One region of the Paenibacillus sp. BIC5C1 genome, then DNA from elsewhere that is predicted to be linked to it. Evidence: predicted binding sites of a transcription regulator. Region 1 holds the regulator's gene; each other region holds the start of a gene.
What was found. The regulator Rex, encoded in region 1, represses fermentation and respiration genes when NADH is low (regulators of the CRP and FNR family bind a similar motif). The targets are predictions, from matches to a motif close to TTGTGAAATATTTCACAA.
Positions count from the first base shown of each region.

Region 1 (8,424 bases):
ACACGATGTCCAACAGCCTGAATTTCATCAACGGAACCAAGCACACCATTTTCTTTGTCTGTCAGGATGTCAATAACTTTACGAATAGCTGTAGTATGTTCGAGAATTTCACTAACTTCCGTAACATCCTCACGGCCGGTCGGTTTATGAGTCAGAATGGAAGAGTCCATCCCGATCCGCTCTACCAACCCTTTGGCCAATACCGATTCATCCGTCATGTTATACAATTGATATTTGAGCGAGGAACTCCCCGCATTAATTACGAGTACTTTCACAGCCGGTCACCATCCTTGTCGTACTTGAAGAATCCTTCGCCTGTTTTGACACCCAGGTGTCCTGCACGTACCATTTTCTTCAGGACTGTGGAAGGACGATATTTCAATTCACCGAATTCACGGAACATTCTTTCGAGTGCAGCTTCTACTGAATCCAATCCGAAACGGTCTGCCATCTCAAGCGGTCCGTGCTGGAAATTGTATCCGATACGCATAGCGTCATCAATATCTTCAGCGGATGCGACACCTTCCTGCAGTACATGCAATGCTTCGTTGATCAAAAGACAAATCAGTCTAGACGTAACAAATCCAGGTGATTCATAGATCATAACGCCTTTTTTGTCCGCTACTTCTTCTACAAAACGTCTAGTTTCTGCAAAAGTGGAATCAGATGTTTTCAGACCACGAATAATCTCTACAAGATCAACCCGGGAAACCGGGTGAATAAAGTGCATACCAATAACACGCTCTGGGTATTTGGTTGAGCTTGCAAGCTCAGTCAAACTCAGCGTGGATGTATTACTTGCAAGAATTACGTTGCTTGGGCAAACCTGGTCAAGTTGACTGAATACCGCTTTTTTCGCTTCCAGATCTTCAGAAATAGTCTCAATGACCATATCGCAAGTTCCGAGTTCAGCCAGATGAGCAACTTTGGTAATACGGGAGAGAATCAATTTCTTCTCAGCCTTCGTAATAGCCCATTTCTCCAGTTGTTTATCGAGGTTGGTTTCAATCATGTTATATGCATGATCCAGCTTCTCCGTTGTGTGTTCTACCAGAAGCACATCAAGTCCTTTGGCTGCAAGCATCTGGGAAATACCTTGCCCCATCGTGCCGCCGCCGACAACTCCTATCTTTTTGAAAAACATGGTTCTGCTCCATCCTTTCGGTTCTCTATTTCTCTATTGTACCCTGTTCGCCGAAAATTACAAATTTCGACCCAACATATAATAATATCTTAGCACGACTGAAATGTAAAAAAAAATAACCGACATAAATAAATTATGCCGGTAGAAGGGCGCTGTCACGAAATTGACAACGAAATTGATCGCCAGACAATACTTCTTCCCTGAGCAGCGTGTCGAGGGAATTGTCGAAAATTGTCCGCTGTTCTTCAAGCAATCGCTTGGTCTGTTCCATCAGGTCTTGCAGGATCAATTTGTTCTCCCGCATTAATTCTTCCGTAGTTACCATATCCATGTTAACAATACCCAACGTTGTGAGCCCGGAAGCCATCATCGTCTGTACCACATTCGTTGCTTGTTCAAAGTCATTGCGTGATCCTGTACTGCGACCACCGTAATACATTTCCTCCGCTGCTGCACCTCCGAGGGCAATCATGATTTGCTCTTCAAGGAAACGCTTCGTGTATAGAAATTGCTCTTGTTGCGGGTTATGACGTACATATCCCAGGGCCTGTCCACGCGGGCTCAGTGCAACCTGACTCACACTGCCAGGACGAACTAGTTCAGCCATGATGGCATGTCCCAATTCATGAATAGCCACTCTTTTCTTCTCTTCTACGCTGGATTCGCGGTCTGTCTTCTCACCCATCATTACTTTATCAATCGCAAGGGACAGATGACGCTGTTCAATGTTGGGCAGCCCATCCCTCATCGCGTAAATTGCGGCTTCGTTCATCACGCTTTCCAGTTGTGCTCCAGAAAAACCATAGGATTCCTCTGCTGTCTTCTCAAGGCTGACCCCTTCCAAAAGAGGTTTATTGACCGCATGCAGCTCCAATATGTGTTTTCTGCCTTTCTTATCCGGCAAGTCTACCTGAATATGACGGTCAAAGCGTCCTGGACGTGTCAACGCGCTGTCCAGCATTTCTTTACGGTTCGTAGCGGCGATCACGAGGATGCGCGGTGTGTCAGAAGAGTATATGCCATCCATCTCCGTCAACAGCTGATTCAGCGTCTGATCATATTCACGCTGTTGTCCGCCTTCCCGTTTTCCACCGATCACATCAATTTCATCGATAAATATAATGGCATTTTCCTTATTTTCTTTAGCAGCACGTGTTCTTGCATCACGGAATAAATCCCGTATTCTGCCTGCACCTACACCAACATACATCTCAACAAACTCACTGCCTGAAGCAGCTACAAAAACAGAGTCGGTATAATGAGCAGCAGCTTTGGCCATCAAGGTTTTACCTGTTCCTGGAGGACCAGTAAGCAGAATACCTTTCAAAGGACGAATACCAAACTTCTGAATTTCTTCATGTCGAATGAGAAAATCAAGCGCTTCTCTCAGTTCCTGCTTGGCACTCTCCTGACCACCGATTTCTTCAAAAGTCAGCTTGGAAGGTCCTTTTTTCTTGCGTTTACGTTCCTGACCTGCTCCCACCGTAATTCCGCCACGCATTTGCATCATAAGCAGCAGAGCACCCACAAGCATTGCAGCAATCAGAATAGGAATCATGTTTACACCGATAAAAGCGAGAAAGATTATTAATACGGGTACAAATCCAATGGCAATTTCTTTCGTCCATTTAGGCATTAGGCCACACTCCTATCTGACCGGGCACACGCGGCAGAATGATAAACTTGCTGGCATCTCCATCTCTGAGACTGACATATACATTATTGTCATCCATGGCTGTATTTACCTTGATCCCATTTGTAGCCATTTTAGACAAGGTCGGTGTAATCTCGGTGTATTGCTTGTTCTCCATCGCTTGAGCTACAGTAAACATCGCGCTTCCCCACCAGCTCTCCAGCGCTTCGTTGGAATGATCCACGACATCCAGCTTCAACGAACGAGTGCCAATCAAGGTCTGTCCTTCTTTGTGAATATATTGTACCAACCTGCCCAGATCAACATCCGGCTGCAGATCGAGTTTCAACTGTACATCATTGCGGTTAATAGTTAATTGAACATCATTGACTCCATCGTACTGGGTAACCATCTTTTCAATTGGGCTTTGCACAGCCACATGACGATACACAAACCAACCTCCAAACAACACAACGGCTGAAATGACGGCAGTCAGAGCAATAGGCAATACTTTTATCTTCAAGTGAGTTACCCCTCCTAAATTTTGGCCCATCCTATAACTTGTAGGCAAGAATATAAATATGTGTACGTAACGTCCTGTGATGTGCCTAACAGGATTTATTTGTGTATGATGTATCCTTGAATACATATTTGAGTATATCACATCGTATATACAATATCTAAGGCGAAAATATGAATTTTAACTATTCAAATCCAAAATGATCAAGAAAATACGTCAAAGAACCGGTTCAGTCGGGTTTCCGTCTGCCGGTTCTTTAATGTATTCTTTTCAGACGATAACACGTCTGCTAATTCTAGCTGTTCGGTATTGTATAGACCAGGTCCACCTGTTCCCCGTTGCTGAAGCGGTAAAATCGATAATAGTTGTGAGTATCATCGTTATAATACACTTGCCATACATAGATCCCATTCACAACACCTGGCATAATGCGCTTGATCTCTCCACCCGGAACTTCAGAGCTGAACCGATTTCGAATCTGAGCTTCATTCATGCCGTTCTTTAACAGTTCACCGTGCACCGCATTGGTTCCCGTCACAGGTTTATTATTCTCATCAAACTTGATCCATACCATGACATCCTGGTTATCCTTATCTTTGCCGACCAGGGTCCAGTATATGTTGTCTCCGCCGTCTTTTTGCCCCCAGACATACTTACGCAACTCTTCGTGGGACGTAATGCCCAGCTGTTCCTGAGCCGCCTGTATAGCCAACGCTTCTTCCTTGCGCTGATCCTGAGTCACATAGACATAATAACGCTGAAGTCCAAACAAAATCAGAACCAGGAGCAGCAGCGAAATCCATATCCACTTCTTTTTTTTCTTCAAAAGCCGAACTTCCTTTCCCTATGACGCTGCTGTCCTTGTAATTAACGGGCCAGCAGACTGTCAAATGCCAGTTGAGACTCACGCAGAATGCGCTCTTCATCCATTGTAAGACATTCGCCATGTTTAACCACTTGTTTACCATCCACCCATACATGCTCCACATCTTTGGCCGATGCGGAGTAAACTGTATGGGAAATCAGATCCGTATGCGGATAGAAATGGGCTTGTTCGATGTTCAACGCAATAAAATCAGCTTTCATGCCAACTTGCAGAGCGCCTGTATCGTTCAGGAATATGGATTTGGCACCATATGAAGTTCCAAGCAGAAGCGCTTCCCCTGCCGGCACTGCAGTAGGATCACCGGACACCCCTTTGTGAATCAATGCAGCCAGTCTCATCTCTTCAAACATATCCAGGTTATTGTTACTCGCTGGTCCGTCTGTTCCGAGGGACACGGTCACGCCTGCTTTCAGCAGATCAGGTACTCGTGCAACACCTGAAGCCAATTTCAGGTTGCTGCCTGGATTGTGGGAAACCGCTACATCATGCTTCGCCAGAATCTCAATCTCCTCATCATTCAGATGTACCGCATGCGCAACCAGAGATGGACGGGAGAAAAATCCTAGCTTCTCCAGATGTGCAACCGGGCGCAGACCGTAATCAGCCACATTCTGCTCCACTTCGCGAAGTGTTTCAGACATATGCGTATGCAAAGGCAGATTCAGGTCATGAGCAACCTGTACCAGCTTCTCTATGTAATCCGGAGGGCAAGTGTAAGGGGCGTGCGGAGAAATTACGGTTGTAATTTTTCCGTCTGCTTGTCCATTCCATTGACGAGCAAATGCTGCAGACTCTTCGAGCTTGCGCAACTGTTCTTCTTCTGAGCAAAGTCCGATTACCCCACGTGCCAGAGCAGCCCGAACGCCGGATTGTTCCACCACTTTCGCAACCTGATCCATATGATCATACATATCTAGGAAAGCTGTTGTTCCGCCCTTCAACATTTCAAGTACGGAAAGTGATGTGCCCCAATATACGTCTTCAGACGTCATTTTGGCCTCCATTGGCCACATTTTCTCCTGCAACCATACTTGTAACGCCAGATCGTCTCCATGGCCTCTCAGAAGCGACATGGCCGCGTGACCATGCGTATTGATCAGACCCGGCAAGAAGAACAGTCCTTTTCCGTCCACCTTTGTCAGGCTTTCGTCTCCTTCCGGCAATGTCTCACCAATATGCACAATCTTGTCATTCTCAACAACCATAAAACCTTGAACCACGTTCCAATTCGTACCCTCACTCACGGCAAATTTGCCGTTGTGAATGACCCATCTATTTGTCGTCATCTTCCTCGTCGTCCTTTCCATTCTCCAAGTAATAAGCCAGGCTAAGCAGATCCGTCGTAAAATCGGCATGATGAATGCGGATATGCGGCGGGGTCTTCAGGATCGTAGGCGCAAAATTCAGGATCGCTTCAATTCCTGACTCAATCAGCTGATCTGCAACATTTTGGGCTTCCGTATCCGGAACCGTGATAATACCTATACGAATGTTATCTTTTTTGACCGAATCCGTTAATTCATTCATCGGCTGCACCGTCAGACTGTTGATTTGGCTCCCAATCTTCGGACCGTAGGCATCAAATACAGCGACGATCTTCATGTTGTCTTTGAGGTAGGCATTGTAATTGGACAAAGCATGTCCCAAATTACCTGCTCCGACAAGAGCCACATTGATCTGCTGGTCTATTTTTAAAATATGGCGGATTTTCTCGATGAGATATGAAACGTCATACCCGATCCCTTTACGACCAAAGTCACCGAAGTAAGCCAAGTCTTTACGAATCTGGGCAGGATTCAGATCCAGCCTCAGTCCAAGTTCTTGTGAAGAAACCGTATTGACTTCGCGCTGATGCAGTTCATTCAAATAACGCAAGTAAACAGGCAATCTACGCACCACGGCTTCCGAAATTTTATCTGATTTCATTCATTGCTCCCCCTTACCAAGGCCACGATAGATAGATGAAAAGATGAGCACCCTGTCGGCAACGATGTAAAATGACTACTGAATTCAACAGGATGCTCCTTGTTATAAAATCGATTATTGCTTCAATTGCTTTCGCTTGGAATCCCTTTACTCGTTTACCCATGAAACGAATGAATACTATATCTCAATTTTACCGCCAATCACTGGCGTCTTGCAATAATGGAAGCTACAGAGCGTATCTATTATTGTTGTTCATCGGTTGGTCTCTCGAGCCACTCCGAAATGCGTGGAACCATCTGCTCGGTGAGCATGTGTTCCATTTTGGGACCAGGCAGTGAATATAAAAAGTACTTGCCATAATACGCTTCAATGACGCGTGTATCGTACACAATTACAATGCCTCTGTCTTTGCCTGTGCGAACCAGCCTGCCAAATCCCTGCTTGAAACGAATAACGGCTTGTGGCACGGACAGCTTCATGAACGGGTTTTTCTTCTGTTGTTGCAAAAGCTCACTCTTCGCTTCGACTAAAGGATGGTTCGGTGGCTGGAAAGGCAATCTGACAATCGCAAGACAGGTCAGAGCCTCTCCGGGAATGTCCACCCCTTCCCAGAAGCTGCTTGTGCCAAGAAGCACCGTTGCTTTTGCATCCTGGAAGCGGCGTGTAAGCTTGGAACGGCTGCCGCTGTCGACCCCCTGCCCCAGCAAAGAGATATCGTTGCCTGACAAGGCCTCCTTAAGCGGGTCATACACCTGGCGCAGCATGCGATAGGAGGTGAACAACACCATCATGCGTCCACGGGTCGCGATCGCCGTTTCCGCAAGCGAATGCACGAGCATATCCACAAAGTGGGCATCACCTACGCTGCCCTTCACACTTGGGAAATCACGCGGAATGACGAGTAGGGCCTGTTCGCGATAATTGAACGGTGACGGCAGCATCGACGTTAGCAGACGGTTATTCTCGGCAGCTTCCTGCAAGCCCAGCTGTTCGATCATGAATTGAAATGACTTGTCAACGGAGAGCGTAGCCGATGTAAGCACAACGCTTTTCTTTTTATCAAAGAACATATCCTTCAACTGTGCACTGACATCGACAGGAACAGCATAGAGTTGCAGTGATTTACTGCGGAACTGGCCGCTAGCCTCCATCCAGTACACGGTGTTCGCATCATCCATCCGCATGAAGAAACGCAAATTATCCTTAATTGTTGCCAAGTCCTTGAGCAGACCTGATATATCCGTAATCAGACTATCCGACTGATAATCGTCCTGATCTTCTTTCACTTCAAGCAGCAGCTTGTCTCCTTTACGAATCAAGTCGCCAAGGGTGACATAGATCTGATTTTCAACATCCTGCAATTCCTGCCATTTGGCTGGTTTTTGCGAAGGCTTCAGTCGGAGAGAAAATTGTCCTGTCTCGCCTGGAGAAGCATCGCTGCGTTCGGGCAACAGGCCAAACAGTGTATCGCTGAGTCGATCCCATATCTCCTTGACTTCGACCGCAAGCGGGAACATCTGATCGATCATGGAGCCCCACTGTACCGAATTTTCATGTCCCGATAATTGAGAACGAAGCATAGGCAGTTGGCCATTACGGCTATCTTTGAACAGTCGGGTCAATGTATGAACCAACGTGAAATATTTCATATGAAGACCAAGGTGTTTACCTGCTACATCCTCCAGATGATGTGCTTCATCGATGACGAGACTTTCGTAGGCTGGCAGCAACTGATGTGCTGCTTTGACATCCGTAAACAATTTTGAATGATTCGTAATGACGATATCGGATAGCCCGGCTTCATGTTTCGCCCGGTGATAGAAACATTTGCGGAACCAGGGACAGGTACGTCCAAGACAGGATTCTGACTCACTCTGTACCGTCTCCCAGAAGTCTCCTCCGCGTCCGCTTAGATTAAGCTCCTCGTCGTCACCAGTCTCCGTCTGGGTAAGCCAGACAATCATCTGAGCCGCTGTAAAATAATCCTCTTTCGGTGTAGCGAATTCACGTTTGTTGATCTTATGCTCAAATTTGCGCAGACACAGATAGTGTCCACGTCCTTTAAACACTGCTGCCTTGAACGGGAACGGAACCACTTGCGTCAGCAAGGGAATATCACGCTCTCTCAATTGCTCCTGCAAGTTAATGGTATGTGTGCTGACCATAACTTTCTGTTCCTGTTTCACACTTTCATAGATGGCAGGCAGCAAATAACCCAATGATTTGCCTGTACCGGTCCCGGCTTCAATCAAGAGATGTTTCTCTTCATCCAACGCTTGTCGGACACTGCTGAACATCTGAGTTTGCGCTTCACG
Region 1 covers NZ_CP135922.1:4,573,378-4,581,801, forward strand. The annotation lists gene RS891_RS20230 (acetate/propionate family kinase) at 1-275, opposite strand, end outside; gene RS891_RS20235 (3-hydroxyacyl-CoA dehydrogenase family protein) at 272-1,144, opposite strand; gene RS891_RS20240 (AAA family ATPase) at 1,278-2,780, opposite strand; gene RS891_RS20245 (hypothetical protein) at 2,773-3,300, opposite strand; gene RS891_RS20250 (cell wall elongation regulator TseB-like domain-containing protein) at 3,593-4,123, opposite strand; gene RS891_RS20255 (amidohydrolase) at 4,165-5,469, opposite strand; gene RS891_RS20260 (redox-sensing transcriptional repressor Rex) at 5,456-6,109, opposite strand; gene dinG (ATP-dependent DNA helicase DinG) at 6,352-8,424, opposite strand, start outside.

Region 2 (8,424 bases), 2.1 Mb from region 1:
TAGGCCTGTTTCCTGGTGTTTACCGGCATCCTGATCCCCTTGGTCACCTGGTTCAGCGTGCGGTAATTCCAACGTTTCAGTTGGAGTATGAGATGTCTCGGATCGTATTTTCCTATGCACCATCGGTCCATTCACATGTTGTATACGCTTCTTCGGGTCCAGCATCATGGCACCTCCCCCAGCAATTGCTGGACGGCTTGATCCAACAGTTCCATCTCGACGATTCGCGCAAGAGCATCTTCATCCTCCAGTGCCGTCTCCAGAAATTGTCTCACCGCCCCGTGACGTTCCCCGCGCAGAGCCAGAGCTAGACCCGACAGCTGCCGATAATCCTGTCGGCTGGGGCTATCTTGGATATCCACTGCGTGCACCAAATCTAATGCATCTTCCACATGTCCAGTCTCCTGATAGATACGAAATTTCCAATGCCGTGCCGTTTCGCCTCCGAGTTCATCCAAAATGTGCAATGCATTTCCATAATCATCATTCAGACGCAGCAGTTCTGCCCGGACAAGTTGTTCCTCCCCGGCTTCAAGCCAGCGGCAGAGCTGTTCATAATGGTGACGTTCCTGCTCGCTGCCTGCGCTGATTCCATACACCTGCAACGCACTATCGATTTCCCCGGCCCTCGCATGAATCGCGGAGAGGAATCGATAGTGGGAGCTTACACAATCATTGCGCCCGTTTAATACCGCGTGGGAGAATGCTTCCTTGAGTGAAGCGGCCGCTCTGGAATCCTCTAGCACATATTCATAGGCTGCCAGCAAAAAGGAAATCGTCTCATGCGCTCCTGCTTTGGAACGAAGCTGACGATAGAAGTCGGCACGCACACTGCATTGCAGCCGGGTGACCGTATCCGGAACACCTGAGAGGGTCTGCCGAAGCGCATGCAGAAATAGCAGTTCATAGTCCCGGAGAGGAACTTCGAGGTCATCCTTTTGCATGACACCAGCAGGGGAGGTATCCTCTCCATTCAGCCAGATGGCACGTACACCCTGGAATACCAGCTTCATATAACGTGTTTCTGAAGTCGTACCCACCAGATCGGCGATACCGACCAGTCTTGAAATGCAGCTCTCCCACAAGGGGGACTCGGCTTCTTCACCGACCGGCTCAGGAAGAAGTACAATACAGAGCTCCGGATGGAGCGAGGCTGTGGCAGTCAGCCAGTAGGGATGCGCAACCACAGCAACCGTACGTGGCTCCTGTAACAGTTTCTCAGCTTCGTGAAGCGTGATAACGGAGATATTCGCAGGCATTTCCTCGGATCGCTCCAGACTGCTGACATAGTAGACAGGCCCTTCGGCAACCATTAGCGCAGCGATGTCTGGATAGGGAAAGGTAGACCATCCTCCTTTCCGGGGGAAAAGTATATAACGAAAGGCAGGCAGAGCCGTACTAGACTCTTCTGCATCTGCCCTTTGATGAGGCTCCGGGTCCAGAATCGGAGACATCTCTTCCATCGACAAATCACCTCACTTGATTTGCATTTTTGTCCGTTCATGGATTGAAGCAGCACCACCTGATAAAAATCGGATTGGTGCGGCTTTGAATGATATCAATGATTCCAATGATTCAATATGTAAAGCCCTTTTTGCCCAGCGTATTTTATGCCTGACACTAACATATGGGCGTTCCGTCCCAAACATGAGCATCTTCCGTGAATAGACGAAGCTGGCAAGCCCAAAGATTAGGTTTAATTTTTTCTATTGTGTGACCATCGTCACTTTTTTTTGCTGTCATGGCAGGGTTTGTGATAATTGTCACATGTATAAAATAGTCTATCTGGCACAATACGTTCATCAATACGTGTTTGGCTGACAGAAACGGAAGAAGGGGCTTCAATGCCAAATACGAAAACTGTGATATGAACAGAAAGAAGGGGTAACGGTATGGATCCGATCATGTTATCGCGTATCCAATATGCGCTCACAACGATTTTCCATTTCTTTTTTGTGCCGCTGTCCATCGGTCTTGTGCTGCTGGTAGCGATTATGGAGACGTTGTACGTAGTGAAGGGTAAGGAAGTTTACAAAACGATGGCCAAATTCTGGGGAAAACTGTTCCTGATTAACTTCGCCGTCGGTGTAGTCACAGGCATTCTGCAAGAATTCCAGTTCGGCATGAACTGGTCGGAGTACTCCCGTTTTGTCGGGGATGTATTTGGTGCGCCATTGGCTGTGGAAGCCTTATTGGCGTTTTTTATGGAGTCTACCTTTATTGGACTCTGGATTTTCGGATGGGATCGTTTGTCCAAAAAGGTGCACTTGGCGTGTATCTGGCTGGTATTTGTCGGCACATTCCTGTCCGCGCTCTGGATTCTGGCAGCCAATTCATTCATGCAGCATCCGGTTGGCTTCGAGATTAATAATGGCCGCGCAGAGATGAATGATTTCTTTGCACTGATTACGAATGGTCAACTACTGGTGGAGTTCCCGCACACGATCTTCGGTGCCCTGATGACAGGTGCATTCGTCGTAACCGGGATTAGTGCCTACAAGTTGATGAAGAAGCAGGATGTGGAGATTTTCCGCAAGTCGTTCAACATTGCCATCATTATTGGTCTGGTTTCCTCGCTGGGTGTTGCCTTCTCGGGTCACTTCCAGGCGCAATATCTGGTGGAGACGCAGCCAATGAAAATGGCAGCAAGTGAAGGAACATGGACGACGACGGAAGACCCTGCCCCATGGACGGTGGTAGCCTTTATCGATCCGGACAAACAGGAGAATTCCGGCGAGATCAAAATCCCTGGATTGCTCAGTTATCTGTCCTACAGCAAGTTCTCCGGCAGTGTCAAAGGTATGAAGGAGCTGCAAGCGGAGTATGAGCAAACGTATGGACCAGGGGACTATATTCCACCGGTACGGACAACGTTCTGGAGCTTCCGCATTATGATTGCTGCGGGTGGATTGATGATTTTGCTGGCTCTGTACGGTACATTCCTGGCGATGCGCCGCAAGCTGGAGGGAGCAGGCAAGTGGTTTATGCGTCTGATGGTGTTCGCCATCTCCCTGCCGTTTATCGCCAATACGTCGGGCTGGATTATGACTGAGGTGGGAAGGCAGCCGTGGACGGTATTCGGCTACATGACGACCGCAGCCGGGGTATCCCCGAACGTAAGCGCAGGACAGATTTTATTCTCCACCATTGCTTTTACAGCAGCGTATACGGTTCTCGGCATTGTGATGGTCTATCTGTTCGTTCGTGAAATCAAGGCAGGACCATATGCAGTCGAGAAGCCGGAGGAGCATGATGAATCGGCCGATCCGTTCGGCGTGGATGGGGGTTATTCTGTTGTCACTAAGTGAGTTGTGGTTTTTGCTGATTGCTGTCTTGTTTGTAGGTTTTTTCTTTCTGGAAGGTTTTGATTTTGGTGTGGGCATGTCCACTGCAATGATTGGCAAAACGGATCGTGAACGTCGTACCCTGATCAACTCGATCGGTCCGTTCTGGGATGGCAATGAAGTCTGGCTGATTACGGCGGGGGGTGCAATGTTTGCAGCCTTCCCGCACTGGTATGCTACGCTGTTTAGCGGTTTTTATCTGCCGCTGGTCGTGGTACTGCTGGCCTTGATCGGGCGCGGAGTTGCCTTTGAATTCCGCAGCAAAATGAGACATGAACGCTGGCGCAAAACATGGGACATCATCATCGTAGTCTCCAGTGCGTTACTGCCATTCCTGTTCGGGGTTGTCTTCGCTACGTTGATGAAAGGCCTGCCTATTGATGCACAGATGCAGCTTCGTCCAGGCTTCCTGGACATCGTTAATCCGTATACGGTGGTCGGTGGGTTGAGCGTGACATTGTTGTGTCTGGTGCATGGTTTACTGTTTGCTTCACTGCGGACCGTCGGAGATCTTAGAGAACGTGCCCTGAATATGGCTAAAAGGCTGATGCTGCCGCTGGCCGCAATTCTCGCGGTCTACGCCGTGATGACATACTTCATGACCGATGTATTTGCCGTACGCGGCTGGGCACTCTGGATTATGGTAATCCTGGGCGCTGCTTCATTGGGCTTGGCGGCTTACTTCGTACGTCAGAAACGTGAAGCCTGGGCCTTCGGTATGACGGGCGCCGTCATTGCTATCGCGTTTGCCTCCGTGTTTATCGGTCTGTTTCCTAGGGTCATGGTGAGTTCTATGGGTTCGGCGTTTGATCTGACAGTCTATAATGCTTCATCCGGTGCATATTCGCTGAAAGTGATGACGATTGTGGCTTGTACGCTACTTCCGTTTGTACTCGGCTATCAGATCTGGAGTTATTACATTTTCCGCAAACGTCTGAACGATCAGCATCACTTGGAGTACTGATATGGGACGGGGGCTGCTGAAGCTGCCGGGCATCCGGCCGGTACTGGCGCTGGCCTCAGCGCTGGTACTGTTGCAGGCGATGACGATTATCATGCAGGCGAAATGGCTGGCACAGGCGATTACGGCATTGTTTCAAGGTTCACCTGTAACGGGGCAGTACCCGGTGCTGCTGTTGTTCTTGGCCGCTTTTGCCGCCCGCTATTCCCTGTCATTCTGGTTGCAGCTCATCGCTTCGCGGTACGCGGAGAAGACAGGAAACAGTCTGCGTAGACAGATGGTGGAGCAGTGGTTCCGGCTGGGACCGCGTTTTGCCAAAACTGAAGGAACAGGGCACCTGGTAACCTTGGCACGCCAAGGAACAGCCCAGTATAAGACGTATCTTGAATTGTTTATTCCCCGCATGCTTGGGATGGGGTTCACGCCAATCGTTATTCTGTTCTATGTCTTCAAGCTGGATATGATGTCCGGGGTTATCTTGACGCTGACGCTGCCGATCCTGATTGTTTTTATGATTTTGGTGGGGTTGGCTGCACAACGCAAGATCGATGGACAGTTCAAGTCGTACAAAGCGCTTGCTAATCATTTTGTAGATACGCTGCGTGGGCTGGAAACACTCAAAACACTGGGACAAAGCAGAAAACATGGGGAAACGATCATTCGGGTCAGTCAGCGTTATCGCAAGGCTACGATGTCTACCCTGCGTATGGCTTTTCTGTCCTCCTTCGCACTCGATTTCTTCACCATGCTATCGGTGGCTTCGGTGGCGGTTGGGTTGGGGCTGCGCCTGACGGAAGGACATATGCTGCTTGGACCAGCGCTGACCGTTCTCATTCTCGCACCGGAATACTTCCTGCCTGTACGAATGGTAGGTGCAGATTACCACGCTACACTGGACGGCAAAGAGGCCGGGGAAGCAATCAGCCAGATGATTGAACGAGGGAAACTGGCTGAACGTAAGCAGAAGGAAGCGTACACGAGTGCTGTTCTACATGAAGAGTCAGAAAAGAATGGTGAAATCTCTTCACCTGAGCCTTCTTCTGGCCAAAGCGGTGTGAATCCATCCACCATACGGGTGGTTATGCGTGAGATAAATGCCCTAAGTGGCGTGGCTGATTGCTCATTGACACCCTCTTGGGAGGCAACGAGCAGACTGGCGCTCACTAACGTACAGGTACGGCATCAGGAAGACGGGCCATGTTCGCTGAATGATGTAACGTTTCAGGTTTCCGGTCTTGGCAAAGTAGGAATTATCGGAGCGAGCGGTGCAGGGAAATCAACCCTCATTGATGTGCTGGCAGGTTTCCAGCAGCTTACTTCAGGTCAAATCTTATATAACGGCCAGCCCTTATCTCCAGAGATGATGGAAGATTGGAGAAAACAAACGGCGGCGATTCCGCAGCATCCAACTATTTTCAGTGGCAGCTTAGCGGATAATGTTCGATTCTATATGCCTGAAGCTTCGGATGCGGAGGTGGCTGACGCCATTCACGCAGCAGGTCTGCATAAGCTTGCCTCCTCCTTACCGAATGGGTTGCAGGAACCGATTGGGGCTGGGGGAAGGCAGCTCAGTGGAGGACAGGAACAGCGGGTGGCGCTGGCGAGAGCTCTGCTTAGTGCGCGCCCGATCCTACTGCTGGATGAGCCGACTGCACATCTGGATGTGGAGACCGAATATGAATTGAAACAGACGATGTTGCCGCTGTTTGAGGGTAAGCTGATTTTTCTGGCAACACATCGACTGCATTGGATGCCCCATATGGATCGCATTATTGTGATGGATGGAGGCACGGTTGCAGAGACAGGAACACATGAGGAATTGTTGGTCCGACAAGGCGTATATTACCAGATGATTCAGGCCCAGATGGAGGCGGTGTGAGATGAAAGCCGGATATGAGCAGACAGAAGCAGCCCGGAGCAGGAGCAAAAAGAATAGCTGGATCACTCCGTACGTGGCACAGTACCGCTGGAGACTCGTGGCAGTCATTGCGCTGGGGATATGTGCTACATTATGTGCTGTGCTGCTGCTCTTCACCTCCGGGTTTCTGATCTCCAAGTCGGCGCTCCGTCCTGAAAATATTTTGATGGTATATGTACCTATCGTAGGTGTTCGTGCATTTGGAATTTTCCGTGCCGTATTCCGGTATGTCGAACGACTGGCCGGACATGATGCCGTTCTGCGTGTGCTTGCGGATCAGCGTGTGAAGCTATACCGGATTTTGGAGCCGCAGGCATTGTTCCTGCGCTCTCGCATGCAGACAGGAGACGTACTTGGTGCTCTTGCAGAGGACGTAGAACGACTGCAGGATATTTACCTGCGTACGGTATTTCCGGCGGTTACGGCGCTCATGATGTACGGTGGAGCTGTTGTGGCCTTTGGCAGCGTTGATCTGGGTTTTGCACTGTGGATGGGGTTGTACATGTTGTTTCTGGTTGCCGTGCTGCCTGCCATTTCCCTCCGTGTGACGTGGAAGTTGCGGGTGCGGCTGAAGCGGGAGAATGCCAAGTTGTACACTCGTCTGACCGATGGTGTGCTTGGCCTCGGGGATTGGATAGCGAGTGGACGAGCTGAAGAATTTGTGCGTGGGCAGGAAGAGGCAGAAGTACAGGCGGATCGTTTACGACTCCGCTTGCGGCAATGGACGCGCTGGCGTGATCTGGTTGCCCAATGTGTGATCGGACTAATGGTGGTATCCGTGACCTTATGGGCGGGAAATGCGGCTTCTTCGGGACAGCTGCCTGCGGTCATGATTGCTGCATTTGTGCTTGTGTTGTTTCCGCTCACGGAAGCACTGCTGCCCATAGGAGATGCCGTGGAGCATATCCCGCAGTATCGGGAATCGCTGACGCGATTGCAGCACTTGGAAGGTGAAGAACATAGACCGGAACAGTCTGGAACTGAAGAAGCGAATGCAGCAGCCGGAGCCAAAGAGGATTGGACCTCTGGAGTATCAAGCAGCAAACCGGTAGCTGGACCGCATGGACAACTGATGGGTCCCCTGGAGCTTACGGAAAGAGTTTCGGATCGACGTATCCGTCTGCGCATTCCACCCAGACTGCGAGCCGATATTCAGATTAAACAGGTGAGTTATCGTTATACGCCAGATGCTCCTTGTGCGGTGCAGGAGGTAACCCTTCATCTACCTCAAGGTAAACGCTTGGCTATTCTCGGTCGCAGTGGCGGTGGGAAATCAACCCTTTTGAAGCTCATTCAGGGAGCGTTGCTCCCTTCCGCCGGGAACATATTGATCAATGACCTTCCGGTACAAACGATGGGTGAAAATATAACGGATGTCATAGCGGTGCTGAACCAAAGTCCACATCTATTTGATACAACGGTAGCCAACAATCTGCGGATCGGCCGTCCGCATGCAACAGATGAAGAAATCCAGCGAGTGGCTGCGCAAGTAGGTTTATCCGATCTCATTGAATCTTTGCCGCAGGGTTATCACACCCCGATGCTGGAGACCGGACTTCGTTTCTCTGGTGGAGAGAGACAGCGGATTGCACTGGCCCGGGTACTTCTTCGCGAAACACCTGTCGTTATTCTCGATGAACCGACGGTAGGACTTGATCCTGTGACGGAACGAGCCCTCATACGGACGATTATGGACAGCATGCAGGGTAAAACGATGATCTGGGTCACCCATCACCTGATGGGAGCGGAACGGATGGATGAAATTATTTTTATGGAAAATGGACAGATTACCATGCAGGGTTCTCACGAACAATTGCTGATCCGGGAAGAGCGTTATCGCCGTCTCGTTGAACTTGATCGACCGGGGTGGGCAGATGGGCAGAAACCTGCAGTTCCGCTACCGCCTGCAGCTTCCAGATAAAATTGAATATAAGGTGCAGGCAGGGGCAGGTATGGGGTAGGGTAAGGTAAGGGGCGTTGACAGAGGTTTGTGCACGACATGGTAGCTGGTGCCCTTTTAAAGGGTAGTCCAATTCATCAGCAACATAGTAAAGAGACGGGCCACAGGATCAGTGGGCTCGTCTCTTTTTTTACACCTTTTGTTGAAACGTTTGTTTCTAATTTTACATCTCCACCAGCATCAAAATTATGGACGAGAGGCAAAGGCAGGTACTGATAAGATACAGGACGCCAACCACCTG
Region 2 covers NZ_CP135922.1:6,688,552-6,696,975, reverse strand. The annotation lists gene RS891_RS29945 (glycosyltransferase) at 1-168, opposite strand, end outside; gene RS891_RS29940 (hypothetical protein) at 165-1,463, opposite strand; gene RS891_RS29935 (cytochrome ubiquinol oxidase subunit I) at 1,893-3,308, shown strand; gene cydB (cytochrome d ubiquinol oxidase subunit II) at 3,292-4,308, shown strand; gene cydD (thiol reductant ABC exporter subunit CydD) at 4,310-6,184, shown strand; gene RS891_RS29920 (amino acid ABC transporter ATP-binding/permease protein) at 6,186-8,144, shown strand; gene RS891_RS29915 (MraY family glycosyltransferase) at 8,347-8,424, opposite strand, start outside.
Region 2: RS891_RS29935 (cytochrome ubiquinol oxidase subunit I) is a predicted target of Rex. The motif match lies at 1,752-1,769, and genes of this name have one in related genera.

Region 3 (8,424 bases), 200 kb from region 1:
GTAATGTTGGCTCCCCGCCGGATACCGTAAGTCCTCCGCCGGAGCTGCGATAGTAGGACAGGTATGGCTCGATTTCAGCCAATACCTCCTCCACGCTCATTTCTCTGCCACCATCCAGTGCCCATGTATCCGGATTGTGACAATACTGGCATTTGAGCAGACATCCCTGCATAAAAAGCACGAAGCGGATGCCTGGGCCGTCTACCGTCCCGAAAGTTTCGAGTGAGTGAATATGTCCATTAACCATGCTGCCTCTTCCTTTCTGTATCGCATCCGCTGTGCGTTTAATATGGAGTTTCTACTCCTTTGAACCGTTGAGTTAAGTCCGAGTTACATCGAACCGTGGAAGGTCCGGTTAATGACATCGAGTTGTTGCTCACGTGTCAGTTTGATGAAATTAACCGCGTAACCGGATACCCGTACTGTCAGCTGCGGATAGTTTTCCGGGTGGTCCATCGCGTCAATCAACTGCTGACGATCAAATACGTTCACGTTCAGATGGTGTGCCCCTTGACCAAAATAACCGTCCATCATTGCAACCAGATTGGATTTACGTGTGTCTGACTCTTTCCCGAGTGCTTTAGGCACGATAGAGAATGTGTTAGAGATCCCGTCAAGGCTGTGTTCGTACGGCAATTTGGCTACTGAGCCAAGGGATGCCAGTGCACCTTTTTTGTCCCGACCATGCATTGGGTTCGCCCCTGGTGCAAACGGTTCGCCTGCTTTACGACCATCCGGCGTTGTACCTGTTTTCTTGCCGTACACTACGTTCGATGTGATCGTCAATACAGACTGAGTTGGGATCGCATTACGATACGCTTTGTGTTTGCGAATCATTCCCATGAAGCTTTCCACCAGTTCAACGGCGATGCTATCGACACTGTCTTCATTGTTACCGTAACAAGGGAAGTCACCTTCAATTTCAAAATCAATTGCGATGCCTTGTTCGTTGCGGATCGGTTTGACTTTCGCATACTTGATGGCACTCAGAGAGTCTGCTGCAACCGAGAGACCAGCAATACCACAAGCCATCGTACGTACAATGTCACGGTCATGCAGGGCCATTTCAATACGCTCATAGCTGTATTTGTCATGCATGTAGTGAATGACGTTGAGTGAGTTCATATACAGTTTAGCGAGCCATTCCATCATCGGTTTAAAACGTTTCATCACTTCATTGTACTCCAGCACTTCGCTTGTGATCGCCGGATATTCAGGTCCAACTTGCGCTCCCGATTTCTCATCACGACCGCCGTTGATTGCATACAGCAATGCTTTTGCCAGATTGGCACGAGCGCCGAAGAACTGCATTTGTTTCCCGATCTTCATCGCAGATACGCAGCAAGCAATACCATAATCGTCTCCGTAGATCGGACGCATAAGATCATCATTTTCATACTGGATGGAGCTCGTTTCGATGGATACTTTTGTACAGTATTGTTTGAAAGCTTCCGGAAGCTTGGTAGACCAAAGTACAGTAAGGTTCGGCTCAGGTGCTGGACCAAGATTGTTCAGGGTGTGCAGGAAACGGAAGCTGTTTTTCGTAACACGGGTTTCTCCATTTACGGACATGCCACCGATGGATTCAGTTACCCATGTTGGGTCTCCACTGAACAATTCATTATAATCCGGCGTACGCAGGAATTTGACAATCCGCAGTTTCATAACAAAATGGTCAACCAGTTCTTGAGCCTGTTCTTCAGTTAACAAGCCTTCTTGCAGATCACGTTCGATATAAATATCAAGGAAAGAAGATACACGTCCAAGTGACATCGCCGCACCATTTTGCTCTTTGATTGCTGCCAGATAACCGAAGTAGAGCCATTGGAACGCTTCTTTTGCAGTTGTAGCTGGCAAGGAAATATCGAAACCGTGCATTTCACCCAGTTGTTTCAATTCTTGCAATGCACGAATCTGCTCGGACAGTTCTTCACGGAGGCGAATGACATCTTCATCAATCACATCGACTTCAAGTGCATTTAGTTCTCCTTTTTTATTTCGAATCAGGAAGTCCACACCATACAGAGCAACCCGGCGATAGTCACCGATGATCCGGCCACGGCCGTAAGCATCCGGCAGACCGGTAATAATCCCTGCTTTACGTGCTGCACGCATTTCAGATGTGTAAGCATCAAATACACCCTGGTTATGTGTTTTACGGATGTTCGTAAATATATCAATGACGCCTTGAGGCATTTCAAAACCATAAGCTTCACAAGCATCAATCATCATGCGAATTCCACCGAATGGCTGAATGGAACGTTTGAACGGAGCATCCGTTTGAACACCAACAATCTGTTCTTTGGATTTATCCAGATAGCCGGGTTGGTGAGAAACAATCGTTGCTGGCGTGTTTACGTCAACATCAAGTACCCCGCCGTTATCGCGTTCTTTTTTGGTCAGATCGGAGACGATATCCCATAACTCTTTCGTATTCTGAGTTGCACCTGCAAGAAATGCTTCGTCGCCATAGTAAGGTGATAAGTTACGTGCCAGAAAATCATTCACATCTACGGATTTCGTCCATGTTCCTTTGGTAAAGTTTCTCCAGCCTGTTTGTTGTTTGACATCTTTTTCGATCACCGACATAGTAATCCCTCCACAAATTTGGATTTCCGGACACATGACAGGATGCATCACTCGTCTCATCTGTGCCCAGAGCCGCGATTAATGTGATAAATTTCACATGTAAGCCGGAACATGTTCTCTCTACTTGGGAACCGGAACCGCGGATGAATGTTTTTCTTACATTTTCAGTATACGTCTTCGTTCTTTCATCATCTGTGATTTTTATCACAAAGTTTGTGACCATCCTCACTTCACCTATGCTGTGTTCAAATTGAACCCTGTAAAATTCACACTTAGTCACTACGCGGGCAGAACAACTTCCGATCGCTGTTACCCCCGGATTTTTTCAATTATATTTTTCAAAGGGTAAAATTCTGGGATAAAGGCGAGCGCTTCGCTTCTTCAGTTTTTTCTGCCCCCTCCGTTATCGTGTGAATACCTGGTTCAAAAAGTAACATCACGGATTACGTGTAACCTCTTTTAAAAAAGGCAACTGCAAGGATTCCGTTATACCTTTTTTTACAGGAAAGACGGCAATCGGGGCTCCCCTTACGGGGAACCCTGACTATAGCTGCCTGAATCATGCTGCTGCTTTAGTTGTTATTCAAACTTGCCGTAGAAAGCGTTGCGGTATACATCAGCCAGTTCAGTCACCAGCGGCAGTTTTGGATTGGCTGTTGTACATTGGTCCTCGAATGCACGGTCTGCCAGATAATCGACATGTGCCTCAAAGTCTTTGGCATCGAATCCAATTTCCTGGAACGACTCTTCTATACCCAATGTTTTGTTCAGTTTGCGAATGGCATTGATGAGGCTGGTAACCCCTTCTTCTGTCGTACGTGCAGGCAATCCCAGAATGCGGGCAATTTCGGCATAACGCTCATCTGCCACAAAGTGCGAATATTTCGGGAAAGATGCAAACTTGGTCGGTTTTTTCGCATTGTAGCGAATGACGTGCGGCATCAGGATCGCATTGGTACGTCCGTGTGCGGTGTGGTACTGACCGCCCCATTTGTGTGCCAAGCTGTGGTTAATGCCCAAGAACGCGTTGGCAAAAGCCATACCGGCAATCGTCGAAGCATTATGCATTTTCTCACGAGCCAGTTTGTCACCTTGCAGTGCCGATTGCTCAAGATATTGGAATACCAGCTGGATTGCTTTGATCGCCAGTCCATCCGTGTAATCATTCGCCATAACGGATACATACGCTTCGATCGCATGCGTCAGTACGTCCATACCTGTGTCTGCGACAGCTGTTTTAGGCAGCGTGTATACAAACTCAGGGTCGACGATCGCCACGTCTGGTGTCAACTCGTAGTCTGCCAGTGGATATTTTGTATTACCTTGATTTTTATCTGTAATAACTGCGAACGATGTTACTTCCGAACCTGTGCCCGAAGTTGTCGGGATCGCTACGAATTTCGCTTTCACGCCGAGACGTGGATATTTGTAGATCCGTTTGCGGATATCCATGAATTTTTGTTTCAAGTCATTGAAATCCGTGTCAGGATATTCATAGAACAGCCACATCGCTTTGGCAGCATCCATCGGTGAACCCCCACCGAGTGCGATAATACAGTCTGGCTGGAAGCGGCGCATCATTTCCGTACCGCGGTCTACCGTTGTTGTGGATGGATCAGGTTCGACATCAGAGAACACTTCAATGGCTACCGGCATTTGACGTTGACGCAGATAGTGCTCTACTTTTTCCACATAACCGAGTTTGACCATCATCGCATCCGTAATAATGGCTACGCGTGTGATGTCCGGCATTTTGGCAAGATACTGTGTTGCACCTTTTTCGAAGTAGACTTTGTTCGGCACTTTGAACCACTGCATATTCACGGTACGGCGAGCCACCCTTTTCACGTTGATTAAGTTCACAGCGGTTACGTTGGAAGAAGTCGAGTTCCGTCCATACGATCCGCAGCCAAGTGTCAGAGACGGCATGTTGGTGTTGTAGATGTCACCGATAGCACCGTGTGTGGATGGCGAATTCACGATAATCCGTCCGGTTTGCAGGCGATCTGCGAACTTGCCAATAACTTCTTCATTCGTCGAATGAATAACGGAGGAGTGACCCATGCCGCCAAAAGCAACCACTTCTGCTGCACGCTCAATCCCTTCAGCTGCCGTTTTCACTTTGTAACAAGCCAGTACCGGGCTTAGTTTCTCAGCCGACAACGGGAATTTCGTACCTACCCCTTCAATCTCTGCTACGAGAATTTTGGTGTTAGCAGGGACCTCGATTCCGCACATTTGCGCAATGCTTACTGCAGATTGACCAACAATTGCCGGGTTGACCGCACATTTCTCAGCGTTAATCGCACCTGCGGTCAGTTTCGCTGCTTCATCCTTGTTAACAAAGTAACAGCCGTTGGCGATCATTTTCTTTTTCACCTGATCGAAGATCGGTTCTTCGATGATAACTGCTTGCTCGGAAGCACAGATCATGCCGTTATCGAACGATTTGGACAAAATCAGATCCGTTACCGCTTGATTGATATCTGCGCTCTTCTCAATAAAGCAAGGTACGTTCCCTGGCCCTACGCCCAGTGCCGGTTTACCACAGCTATATGCGGCCCGTACCATACCTGATCCGCCTGTTGCCAGAATGAGCGCCACATCATTATGATTCATCAGTGCGTTTGTACGATCCATGGAAGGATCATCAATCCACTGGATACAATCCGCTGGAGCTCCATGCTTCACTGCAGCATCTCGCAAAATTTTGGCAGCTTCCCGGCTACAGTTCTGTGCAGATGGGTGGAAACCGAAGATGATCGGGTTACGCGTTTTGATGGAAATCAGTGCTTTGAACATCGTGGTGGATGTTGGATTCGTTACCGGGGTAATCCCCATGATAATGCCGACAGGCTCCGCAATTTTCTGGAAGCTCTCGTACTCATTATCTTCAATAACACCTACTGTTTTGTCATATTTGATGCTATGATATACATATTCTGTTGCAAATATATTTTTGGTGATTTTATCCTCATACACACCCCGACCTGTTTCTTCCACAGCCATTTTGGCGAGCATCATATGTTTGTCCAGACCTGCCAGCGCCATCGCTTGCACGATGCGGTCAATCTGTTTCTGATCCATGGACATGAATGCTGCATGTGCTTTATTCGCTTTGTCAATTAACGTTTGAATATACTGACCTGCTGTCGGTTCTTTTACTGGGGCGACTTCGTTCTTTACAGCCATCTCCCTCATCCTCCTAAAGGTTCGTATTGGTTTGTCTCTCTTCTTTACATTCACATCGTATCATGGGGAAAGAGTTAATTATGTGATTTTTTTCACAAAGTATAACAAATTTAATTTAAGTTTTTTAGTGTTCCTCACTTAGCCATTTACACTTCCTATTTAAAATATATAGCTGTCAGATTCATACTCTCCTTTCGAAAGTGAATTTAATCACAATGTTTGAAATTTCGCCATTTTTGCCCCCTTTCCATGCCCCTCAAACGGCAAGATAAGGTATATACTGAACTTAAAAATTGAACCACCGCAATTTGTACCGTCCTTCCCGGCCGAGAGATGACCCTGATCAGGACGGCAACGGTTTGCGGCGAACCACGGGGGCCAGTCCAAGCTGCAGAAGGCCGTCCGATGGACACAAAGGGGAGATAGACTTATGAGAGAACAACTGAGTGTACTGGAAAAACGCGGAAATACCAACTGTTTCTCGGAAGCGAATTTCAACCATCTACTCGTAACGATGAAGGACAGAACCTATCCGGAAGGAACCCATCTGTATTGGGAAGGAGATGTCTCTGACAAACTTTATTATATGAAACGGGGCCGTGCCCAGATCACCAAATCCACGGATGAAGGCAAGGAACTGATTATGTACATGTATCAATCCGGTGATATGATTGGGCAGGCTGATCCGTTCTTCGGATCGAAACACAGCTTTTCGGCGGAAGTGCTGGAGGATAGTGAGATTGGTGTACTGGAGCATAAAGACCTGGAGATGCTGATCTGCCAACATTGTGACTTTGCGATCGACTTTATGAAATGGATGGGCATACATCACCGTTTGACCCAGACCAAATTCCGTGATCTGATGTTATATGGTAAACCGGGCGCACTTTGCTCCACGCTAATTCGATTGTCCAATTCCTACGGCGAGCCCCACGGAGAGCATGTCATGATCCATAAAAAAATAACACACACGGATCTGTCCAATATGATTGGAGCGACCCGTGAAAGTGTCAACCGCATGTTAAGCGATCTGCGTAAAAAAGACGCCATTGAATACGATAACGGCATGATTGTTATCAAAGATCTGCACATGCTGCAGGGCATCTGCCACTGCGAATTGTGTCCTAACGAGATTTGCCGAATCTGACGCTTTCCCCGACTTTTAAACATTTGATATGAAAAAAGCCCATCTTCTATAACGAAGATTGGGCTTTTGTTATACTTAAGATACAGTAGTTAACTCGAGCTTTACTGCATCACGTGGATTCAATTTCATGTCCAAACCGTTTTCCATCAGTTCCTTATCATTCACCATGATCATCCAGCGTTGGTTCATTCGGGGAATTACATTTTCAACGGAAACAACGAATTTGTTGTTCTCTGACATTCTTACAATCCCACTGGACTTCAATACATCACGCACAGTACATTCCTGAACATACACCCCGGCATATTGACGATTGAGATTTGGCATAATATTTCCACCGCTCACCTTGAGTAATGTTGTTTGGTAAACAACATCGTCTCCCCCACTGTCAGCGGCTTTTACATATATGATTACTTCATCTTTGACATGAAGCTCCATGTCCCAATTTTCGGGGTCAATATCCTTGCCATTCAGTTTGACTGCCCAGCTAAGTGAGGAATCCAGAGAAACTTCCCCCACGGATTGGATCCGTTTTCCATCTGCTGTAAAATCGACAAGTCCACTGTTCAACAGTGCTTTTTTGAGCGTCAGACCTTCACTAAAATCTCTCTTAATGGACTTCGTTGCGTCAGGCAAAAAAGTGCTGCCATCCACTGCCACAGTGATCGTATTCTGCGATTCGGTCTCTTTAACGATTGGTTGTTCGGAAGGCTGTGTCTCGCTACACCCGGCTAATATAACCAGAATAAGCAGACATATACCTATGTAACCGGGGATTCTCTTCTTCATGTAGGTAACACCACCCTGCGTAAAATCATTCACCCTGTTGTCCATAACCTCTATTATGGCACAAAATTCATGCAAAAAAAGTGTCAATGCCGTTACTTTTCATCCAGCAGCGTCCATAACTGGTTTGTACAACACAAAGAGCCTGCAAGCAGGCCCTTTGGCTCCTAATTATCATTAAGCACTATTGAGTAGCATGGTTACTGGACACAAGCCTGCATGTAGGTACGGCCTCCGTCTCCATCCTTCAGATACGGATTGAGCCCAAAGAACTGTTCCTCCGACACATAAACGCCTGTCAGCAAACGCCCTTCAAGTAATCCACCGTCCACCTGTACACAGAACGAAGGTGCATCCACATATTCCTGGTAGAGCGGAATCTGACCTGATGAATGGTGTACCTTGGATACCTTACCCTGCTCATGCAACGGCCGTTCGGAGAAATAGGTAGGTACAATATAACGGGCAATCACATCCAGCTCCTGTACAGTGTAGAAGGTATCATCACCCAGCCAAGGTGCGAACAGGCGGATCTTCTCATATTGTGACCATACAATCGCCTGAATCAGCATCTCCGCTTGAACAAAACGACCTTCGCCCACATCCAGATACACACGTTCTTCATGAAAGTTGGCTTCTTCAGTCTGTACACCGATAGAATTGGGTTGTCTCAGTTCACATCCGATACATTTCCAGCCTCTTGCTGTCTG
Region 3 covers NZ_CP135922.1:4,770,739-4,779,162, forward strand. The annotation lists gene pflA (pyruvate formate-lyase-activating protein) at 1-247, opposite strand, end outside; gene pflB (formate C-acetyltransferase) at 331-2,589, opposite strand; gene adhE (bifunctional acetaldehyde-CoA/alcohol dehydrogenase) at 3,169-5,781, opposite strand; gene RS891_RS21280 (Crp/Fnr family transcriptional regulator) at 6,212-6,928, shown strand; gene RS891_RS21285 (hypothetical protein) at 7,004-7,717, opposite strand; gene RS891_RS21290 (hypothetical protein) at 7,915-8,424, opposite strand, start outside.
Region 3: pflB (formate C-acetyltransferase) is a predicted target of Rex. The motif match lies at 2,671-2,688, and genes of this name have one in related genera.

Region 4 (8,424 bases), 600 kb from region 1:
TCCTTCAACATTTGATGTATACATGACGATTTCCCCCATTATCGTGCATCTGTCGTTGACAGTGAACTTTTTATCTAACTATAAAGCGATCCAGACCTGCCCGTTCTCGATCTTCACAGAATACATCTGGACTTGTCCCTGATCGGGTGCCTGCACAAGACCTGTGTTCAGGTCGATTTTCCAATCATACAGTGGATCATACAGATAATACCCGGAGACAATCCCTTCCGCCAGCGGTCCACCCTTGGGATGAGGATTTCTATTTTCTGCAGCAAAGATGGTGCCATCTGAGGTGCGAAATACAGCTAGTTCATGGTCTTTGATCTCAACCACTCTACCTATCTGGGGCAGAAATTCTTCGATCTCTCCGGCAGGATAGTAGATGGCAGATTGCTGTGTTGTCATATGAACATCTCCTTCATTATCAGGTTCACGTTACAGGGTCAATATATATCATAATGGCAGAGACAGAGGACTACGGTCGAGCAGAAACTTCTATGCCCTGGAAAAGTTTGTTCTGGCCTTCCTCGTTACGCAGTGCTTTTTTCCAAGGATCTTCCACTTGCTCAAGAGCGAATTCAATTCGTTCCATAAGCGCCTTACGCTCTTTTACGTCTTCGACAACAACGGCCCGAATCTGCTCCAACCCAACACGTTCCACCCATTCGGAAGTCCGCTCCAGGTAGTTGGCTGTCTCCCGATAATGCTGCATGATCGCTCCACAAAGCTCAACTAGTTCTTCATCGGTCTTCACCTTGCACAGAGAGTCAGCCAGTCTGGCCTTGATGCCGCCATTGCCTCCAATAAATATTTCCCAGCCGCCGTCATTGCCCACGATTCCGATATCTTTTGTACACGACTCTGCACAGTTACGAGGGCAACCGTTTACGGCATATTTGAACTTGGCAGGTAGATCGAGACGTTCGAACTTGCGTTCTAGCAGAGCACCCATCGCCATGGAATCCTGCGTGCCGAAGCGGCAAAATTGTGAGCCGACACATGTTTTGACTGTACGCAGCGATTTGGCGTATGCATAGCCTGAAGGCATATCCAATTCAGCCCAGACTTTGGGCAGATCTTCTTTTTTGACTCCAATCAGGTCCAGCCGCTGACCTCCAGTCACTTTGACGGCTTTTACATCGTATTTGACCGAAATGTCGGCAATGCGTTTCAAGTCTTCCGGCGTTGTGACGCCGCCATACATGCGCGGTACCACCGTATACGTGCCGTCTTTTTGAATATTGGCATTCATACGTTCGTTGACAAAACGGGATTCCTTTTCATCCACATGAGTATCTGGTGCAATCATACCAAGGTAATAGTTAATGGCCGGGCGGCATTTGGAACACCCTTCGGGTTGATTCCAACCCAGAACATGCATGACCTCTTTGGTCGTTTGCAATCCTTTTTGTCTAATCTCCGCTACGATCTCATCCCGGCTGAGGGAGGTGCAAGCGCAGATTCCCTGTTTGGCACCCGCTGTAAAGTTGTCTCCAAGCACATATTGCAGAATCTGTTCAACAACCGGTTTACAGCCGCCGCAGGAGCGGGTTGCACCCGTACAGGCTTTGATTTCGTCTACGCTGGTCAATCCCTCATTCGTAATGGCATCGACAATGGTTCCTTTGGTTACTCCGTTACATCCACAGACAATTTCGTCTTCTGCCATGGTTTCCACGGATGTGGCTTTTTTGTGCCCACCGCAACCTGTACCCATCAGTGAAGCATACAGTTCATCTGTCATCTCAGCCTGTTGTTTAATCAATTTCTGTAATTCGGCAGAATCCGTAATATCACCAAAGAGTACAGCGCCAACCATGATATTATCCCGAAGCAGAATTTTTTTGTAGGTGCGTTTCCAGTCGTCTTTATGTGAAATGATCGTATGTTCGGGACTGTCGATAAATTCACCGGTGGAAAAGACGTCTACGCCCGAAATTTTCAATTTCGTGGATACCACAGAACCTTCATAGGGAGCTGTATCAACACCGCATATATGTTTGGCCAGAATCATGCCCTGTTCAAACAGTGGGGCAACGAGGCCGTAGCATACACCGCGATGTTCGGTACATTCTCCGACGGAATACACGTTATTTAGTGACGTCTGCATATAGTCATCCACTACAATGCCTCGGTTAACTTCCAGGCCACTTTCCCGGGCTACACCCGTATTGGGTTTGATGCCTACTGCCATGACAACAAAATCAGTGTTCAGCACGGAATCGTCTGCAAAACGAATACCTTCTACCCGTTCTCCACCGAGAAGCTCTGCGGTTTGTGCGCCCATCTTGAACCGGATGCCCTGTCGCTCAAGTTCGGTTTTTAACATCGCAGATGCCTGAGGGTCAAGCTGGCGTTCCATCAGATCCTGCATCAGATGCACGACTGTAACTTCCATGCCGAGCTGGACCAAGCCTTTGGCAGCTTCGAGGCCGAGAAGACCTCCTCCAATGACAGCCGCTTTTTTATATTGTTTCGCTGCTTCCAGCATGACGTTACAATCCGCTATATCCCTGAAGCCAACGACCCCTTGTTTGTCATGACCCGGTACAGGAAGAATGAAAGAGCTGGAGCCGGTTGCGATGATGACTTTATCGTAAGGGAAACGTAAGCCTTCCGCAGTTACTACTTCACGTGTTTCTGACTCAATGCGTGTTATGGTTGTACCCGTATGGAGGGTGATACCGTAATCTTCATACCAATGCAGATCATTAAGCACAATATCATCAATTGTTTTGCTGCCTTCCAGCACATAGGACAGCATTATCCGATTGTAATTGGGATAGGGCTCTGTGCCAAAGACGGTAATGTCGAACCGGGAACTCAATTTCAAAATTTGTTCAACTGTACTTATGCCTGCCATACCATTACCGATGATAACCAGTTTTTCTTTATTTCCGTTCATGTGTATATGCCTCCTTTAGTGAACACTGTACATTACAATCATTTTTAGTGGTTTATATTTGAATCATAACGTTCAATTGTGACATTAAATGTGATTAAATTCACTAAATACTATAGAGACATGACAAGTTCAAAGTGTGATGCCTGTCACGGAAGCTTTTTTAATTATTTTATGAATATCAATTCATATAAGTAGGGATATAGGTTATAGTTAAATGAATTGAGAAATGCGAACTATTGTTCTTATATTGTTTTCGTTGTAATATCTGGAGTGGGCCGTATATGTTCCCTATTTCTTCGAAAGGAAGTTTTTGCACCATGATGGGAAGATCCCACCTGATTATCGGGACAACTGTATCCCTCTCTGTTTTGCAATTGGCCGGCATGCCCGTGACTGCACCAGCGGTTACCGTGGCCCTGATCGGTTCGCTGCTGCCAGACATTGATGAGCCCAATTCGCTACTGGTATCCAAGGCATTGCCGAACAGTCTTATTCGGCTGTTACAGACAATCCTGCTGCCTGTCGCCGTATTTGTGTACTTCTATGTTCAGGCGAAACCCTGGAATCTGCTGCTTGCCATTCTGATTGCGATGGTATCTTTCCTGCCGTCCCGTTCCCTGCGCAAAGTGTTGATGTTTGCGATCGGATTGGGACTTGTATTTTATGGACATGCATTCGCACCGTGGAATCTAATTGCTGGCAGTCTGTTAATGCTGTGTACCACGTTAACCCACAGGGGGTTAACCCACACATTATATGGGACCGCGGTATGGGCTGGGTTGCTCTACAGTACAACTCATCTGCAAGGTCCAGAGATCTGGGTAGCCGGAGGTACAGCGTATGTCATGCATCTACTGGCTGATTCGTTGACGAATCGCGGCATTCGTCCATTGCCGCCACTCAAGTGGCGTATAAGGGTCAATCTTATGAGTACGGGCACGAAGCATGGAGCTGTTGTGGAAAATGTGTGTATTGTACTGGCTCTCATTTTGGCCTGGATTGCGTTCTCCCCTTTATTTCTGTAAAATCTCAAAAATACCAGTCCTGCAAGAGGACTGGTATTTCTTTTGTTCATATCCATGGCTGTAATCAATATGGAGAGGGTCATGTGGTTGTGGGTGTACTTGACAAACCTTCAATATCTGTTGAACCAAATACAAATAACATTACAAGGATAACTACAATTATCAGTTCGGCGAAGCCGATTCCGTCAAAGTCAGACATCATCCCAACCTCATTTCATGCTATCTAGGAATTTATCCTTTGTTGAAAAGCCCGTACTACATCATCCAGTGTCATGTCGCCCATTTCGTCAAGAAATTGGACTAGCTTATCGGCGTTCGACGGCGAAATATTTTTAAGTGTTTTGTACTGACCAACTAATTCAACAACGAGTGTGGCTTCTCGAAACAACGTTACGGCATCAACTCTTAATTTTCCACTTACGAGCAAGGCTGCAACGATAATCTCCAGATTTTTTCCTTTTAGGTTACCGTTGAGAAGGGTATTTGCAGCATCTGTTTTTTTGGAACCCTTATTCGATTTTCCATTCCTTCTCATTGCCATAATAGGTCCCCCGCTGCTTGATCTTTATTTCTTCTACCGTTGTTGTATATTATGTATCTTTTCTATAAATGTTCTAGCTATTAAACTAGTTGCATCAAAAAAAGAGAGACCCTGATGAAGTCAGGATCTCTCTTGAATTTATTAATTTAAATGAAGTTAAGCAATGAAGCAAATGTAGTCTCAAGATTCTGCCATGAATCCACAATTATGCGTTTCCGATAATCGTGTTCAGTGTTGTCTGATCCAGACCCTTCACCAACTTCACGAGCAACTCTTTTGCTGCATCATAGTCATCCGTATGAATAATGGAAGAAGAAGTATGAATGTAGCGAGCACAGATGCCAATTACCGTGGATGGTACACCGATACCGCTCAAATGAACCGCTCCGGCATCTGTTCCACCAGGGGAGATGAAATATTGCATTTTGATCTGGTTGGATGATGCTGTGTCCTGAACATATTCAACAATGCCGCGATGGGTGAACATGCCTGGGTCGAAGATTCGCAGCAAAGCGCCTTGTCCAATATGTCCAAATGATTGTTTATCCCCGGTCATATCATTCGCAGCACTGCAGTCCAATGCAAAGAAAATATCTGGTTCAATCAGATTGGCAGCTGTACGTGCGCCGCGAAGTCCCAATTCCTCTTGAACTGTTGCACCGCAATAGAGGGTGTTTGGCAATTTTTCCTTATGCAATGCTTCAACCAGCTCAAGTGCAAGTCCTACACCGTAACGGTTATCCCATGCCTTAGCCATGATTTTCTTCGGATTGGCCATCGGTGTGAATTCACAGATCGGTACGATCTGCATACCCGGGTGGATTCCCCAAGACTCTGCTTCTGCACGGTTATCTGCACCAATATCCAAGTACATATGGTTAAGATCAACCGGTTTATTGCGCTGGGATTCATCGAGAAGATGAGTAGGTGTTGAACCGACAACCCCTGTAATTCTGCGATCCGGAGTGATGAGTTCCAGACGTTGTGATAGTACAGCCTGACTCCACCATCCACCAAGTGGGCGGAATTTGATCATGCCTGTTTCCGTAATGCCTGTGGTCATGAAGCCAACTTCGTCGAAGTGACCTGCAACCATGACTTTGGGTCCAGACGCTTCTCCTCGCAATACACCAAAAAGGCTACCCAGGCGATCCTGGACAAATTCATCCGTATAAGGAGACATTTGTTCTTTCATCCATCCGCGAAGCTCGCGTTCAAACCCTGAAACGGAAGGGAATTCCGTTAACGTTCGAAACATTTCCAACGTTTTTTGATTCATGTGTCGACAACTCCTCTGCTTGTATGTAGATCAGGTCTCAGCAGAACGGCTGCCGGACTGTTGTCCTTCGAAAAAGAAGAACGTTTATTTAACCACTGGTCACACTACAGTATGAACCTTGCGCAAGTAATTGTCCATGGTTATGTCACGTATCTCAGGCATAAATGCTTGCTCGTTTGATGATTCATCGGGACATTAAATCCGCACCAAACACAGTCGACAAGCAGCAACATTGAATATGCATAGAGTGAGAAATCATTTTGCTTAACCTTTTTCGATGAGGTTATTTAATAGGCTACTAATTTCACTTGCCTGACAACAGGAAGGAGCTGGGACAATAGATGAAGCTACCCGATGAAGGCAATGAAACCATGCTTTTTATCGTCCTCTTTATTTTGCTCGTGATCGTTCTGCTTTATTTATAACTTTCTCAAGACTCTGATCCGGCGCTGAGCGACTCATCTGATTCGGCTGCTTCATTGTGCTGGAAACAAATGCTGCCATTTGCCGGATACATAACTTTCCCAACCTTAACAAACAATGAATACAGGATTACACACAGTATGTGCAGTCACAACTGTTGACTGATTTTCATTTCAAGGAGGTTCTGTATCTTGCCAGCTCAAAATAAGGGTAGCGGAAAAAAATCATCATCATCCCTGTCCATCAGTGAACAGGAATATAAAAAAGTCGCCAAAAAACATGAGCCTGCTCGTCCTATCTGGGCGAACTGTATTAAGGCATTCTTCGTCGGCGGATTCATCTGCGTCATTGGACAGGCTATCCAGGAAGCTTTTATGGCCGGGTTTGACATGACTTCCAAGGAAGCAGCCAGTCCAACCGTTGCGGTCATGATTCTTATTTCAGTTATCCTGACTTGCCTCGGTGTCTACGATAAAATGGCGCAATGGGCTGGTGCCGGAACGGCTGTCCCTGTTACCGGATTTGCCAACTCCATGTGCTCGGCAGCACTGGAGCATCGCGCCGAGGGACTCGTGCTGGGTGTTGGTGCGAACATGTTCAAATTGGCTGGTTCGGTCATCGTGTTTGGTGTAGTTGCTGCCTTCATCGTGGGGATCATATACGCCATTCTTGGCTTCGGAGGTGGACATCTATGAAGCTCCTGGGACAACAAACCTGGCAATTTGAGAACCGTCCACGCATTATTGGCAGGTCGGCAGTCGGAGGACCAGATGAAGGCCAAGGGCCTCTGGCATCTGATTTTGACTATGTATATGACAATTTGGAGATTGGGGAGAAGACCTGGGAAAAGGCAGAGCGCAAACTCCTTGAACAGGCATCCCAAATGGCGTTGATCAATGCGAATATTACGAAGGAAGAGCTTCAGTTCTTTGTCGGCGGAGATCTGATGAACCAGATTATCAGTAGTTCCTTTTCTGCCCGCAAGTTGGGTGTTCCCTATCTGGGGGTATTTGGTGCCTGTTCAACCTCAATGGAGACGTTGGCCCTGGCCTCGCTCATCGTGGATTCGGGTGCAGGGGATTATGTACTCGCGGGTACGGTCAGTCACAACTGTACGGTGGAAAAGCAATTTCGTTATCCAACAGAATATGGTTCCCAGAAGCCGCCATATGCCCAATATACTGTTACGGGATCAGGGTGTAGTGTGATATCGCGTACGGGTCAGGGCCCGGTAGTCACCAGAGCGACAATTGGCCGAATTATGGATATGGGTATCAAAGATCCGTTTAATATGGGGGCTGCCATGGCTCCAGCCGCAGCGGATACCATCGTTTCTCATTTCCGGGACACAGGCCTGGAACCTGGTTATTATGATCTGATCGTTACAGGTGACCTTGCTTCGGTTGGATTGCCCATCGTTAAGGAGCTTTTGCATAAAGAGGGTATCCCTATGGAACAAACGGTCTTCAATGACTGTGGTTTGATGATATATAACCTGGAAAAGCAGCCTCAGGTTGTGGCCGGAGGAAGCGGCTGTGGATGTTCAGCGACAGTGACCTATGGTCACATTTTGAACCGGATGCAAAAGGGTGAACTCAATAAGGTATTGGTGGTCGCTACCGGTGCATTGTTGTCTCCACTTTCATACCAGCAGGGCGAGAGCATTCCTTGTATTGCACATGCTGTGGCCATAGAAAAGGAGGGATAAAGGATGCAATTTTTATGGGCTTTTATTGTTGGCGGGTTGATATGTGTCGTGGGACAGCTTCTGATGGATGGTGTCAAACTGACGCCTGCACATACGATGAGTACACTTGTAGTGGCTGGTGCGGTTGCGGATGCGTTTGGGCTGTATGATCCACTCGTCAAATTTGCAGGGGCAGGAGCTTCTATTCCCATTACCAGTTTTGGTAACTCCCTCGTGCACGGGGCATTGACGGAACTGGAGAAAGAGGGATGGATTGGTGTCATTACGGGGATATTCGATTTGACCGCCGCGGGTATTTCCTCAGCGATAATCTTTTCTTTTCTCGCGGCATTGGTGGTTCGGCCCAAAGGGTAATAGAGCATGGCAGAGCTACCCATTATATATGGAATCAGCAGAGGCTTCGGATAACTTCTATCCGAGCCTCTTTTTGTCGTAATCATGCGATAACTGCGGCGAATCTGACGGCTGGAAACAAATGTTGAGTTCCTTCGAGTGTACGCGCGCCTTTGGATCATGTACAATAAAAGGAAATCTGTATGCTTT
Region 4 covers NZ_CP135922.1:5,176,721-5,185,144, reverse strand. The annotation lists gene RS891_RS23270 (formate/nitrite transporter family protein) at 1-24, opposite strand, end outside; gene nirD (nitrite reductase small subunit NirD) at 79-405, opposite strand; gene nirB (nitrite reductase large subunit NirB) at 476-2,905, opposite strand; gene RS891_RS23255 (metal-dependent hydrolase) at 3,223-3,930, shown strand; gene RS891_RS23250 (hypothetical protein) at 4,154-4,471, opposite strand; gene RS891_RS23245 (M42 family metallopeptidase) at 4,677-5,750, opposite strand; gene spoVAC (stage V sporulation protein AC) at 6,365-6,868, shown strand; gene spoVAD (stage V sporulation protein AD) at 6,865-7,881, shown strand; gene spoVAE (stage V sporulation protein AE) at 7,885-8,235, shown strand.
Region 4: nirB (nitrite reductase large subunit NirB) is a predicted target of Rex. The motif match lies at 2,994-3,011, and genes of this name have one in related genera.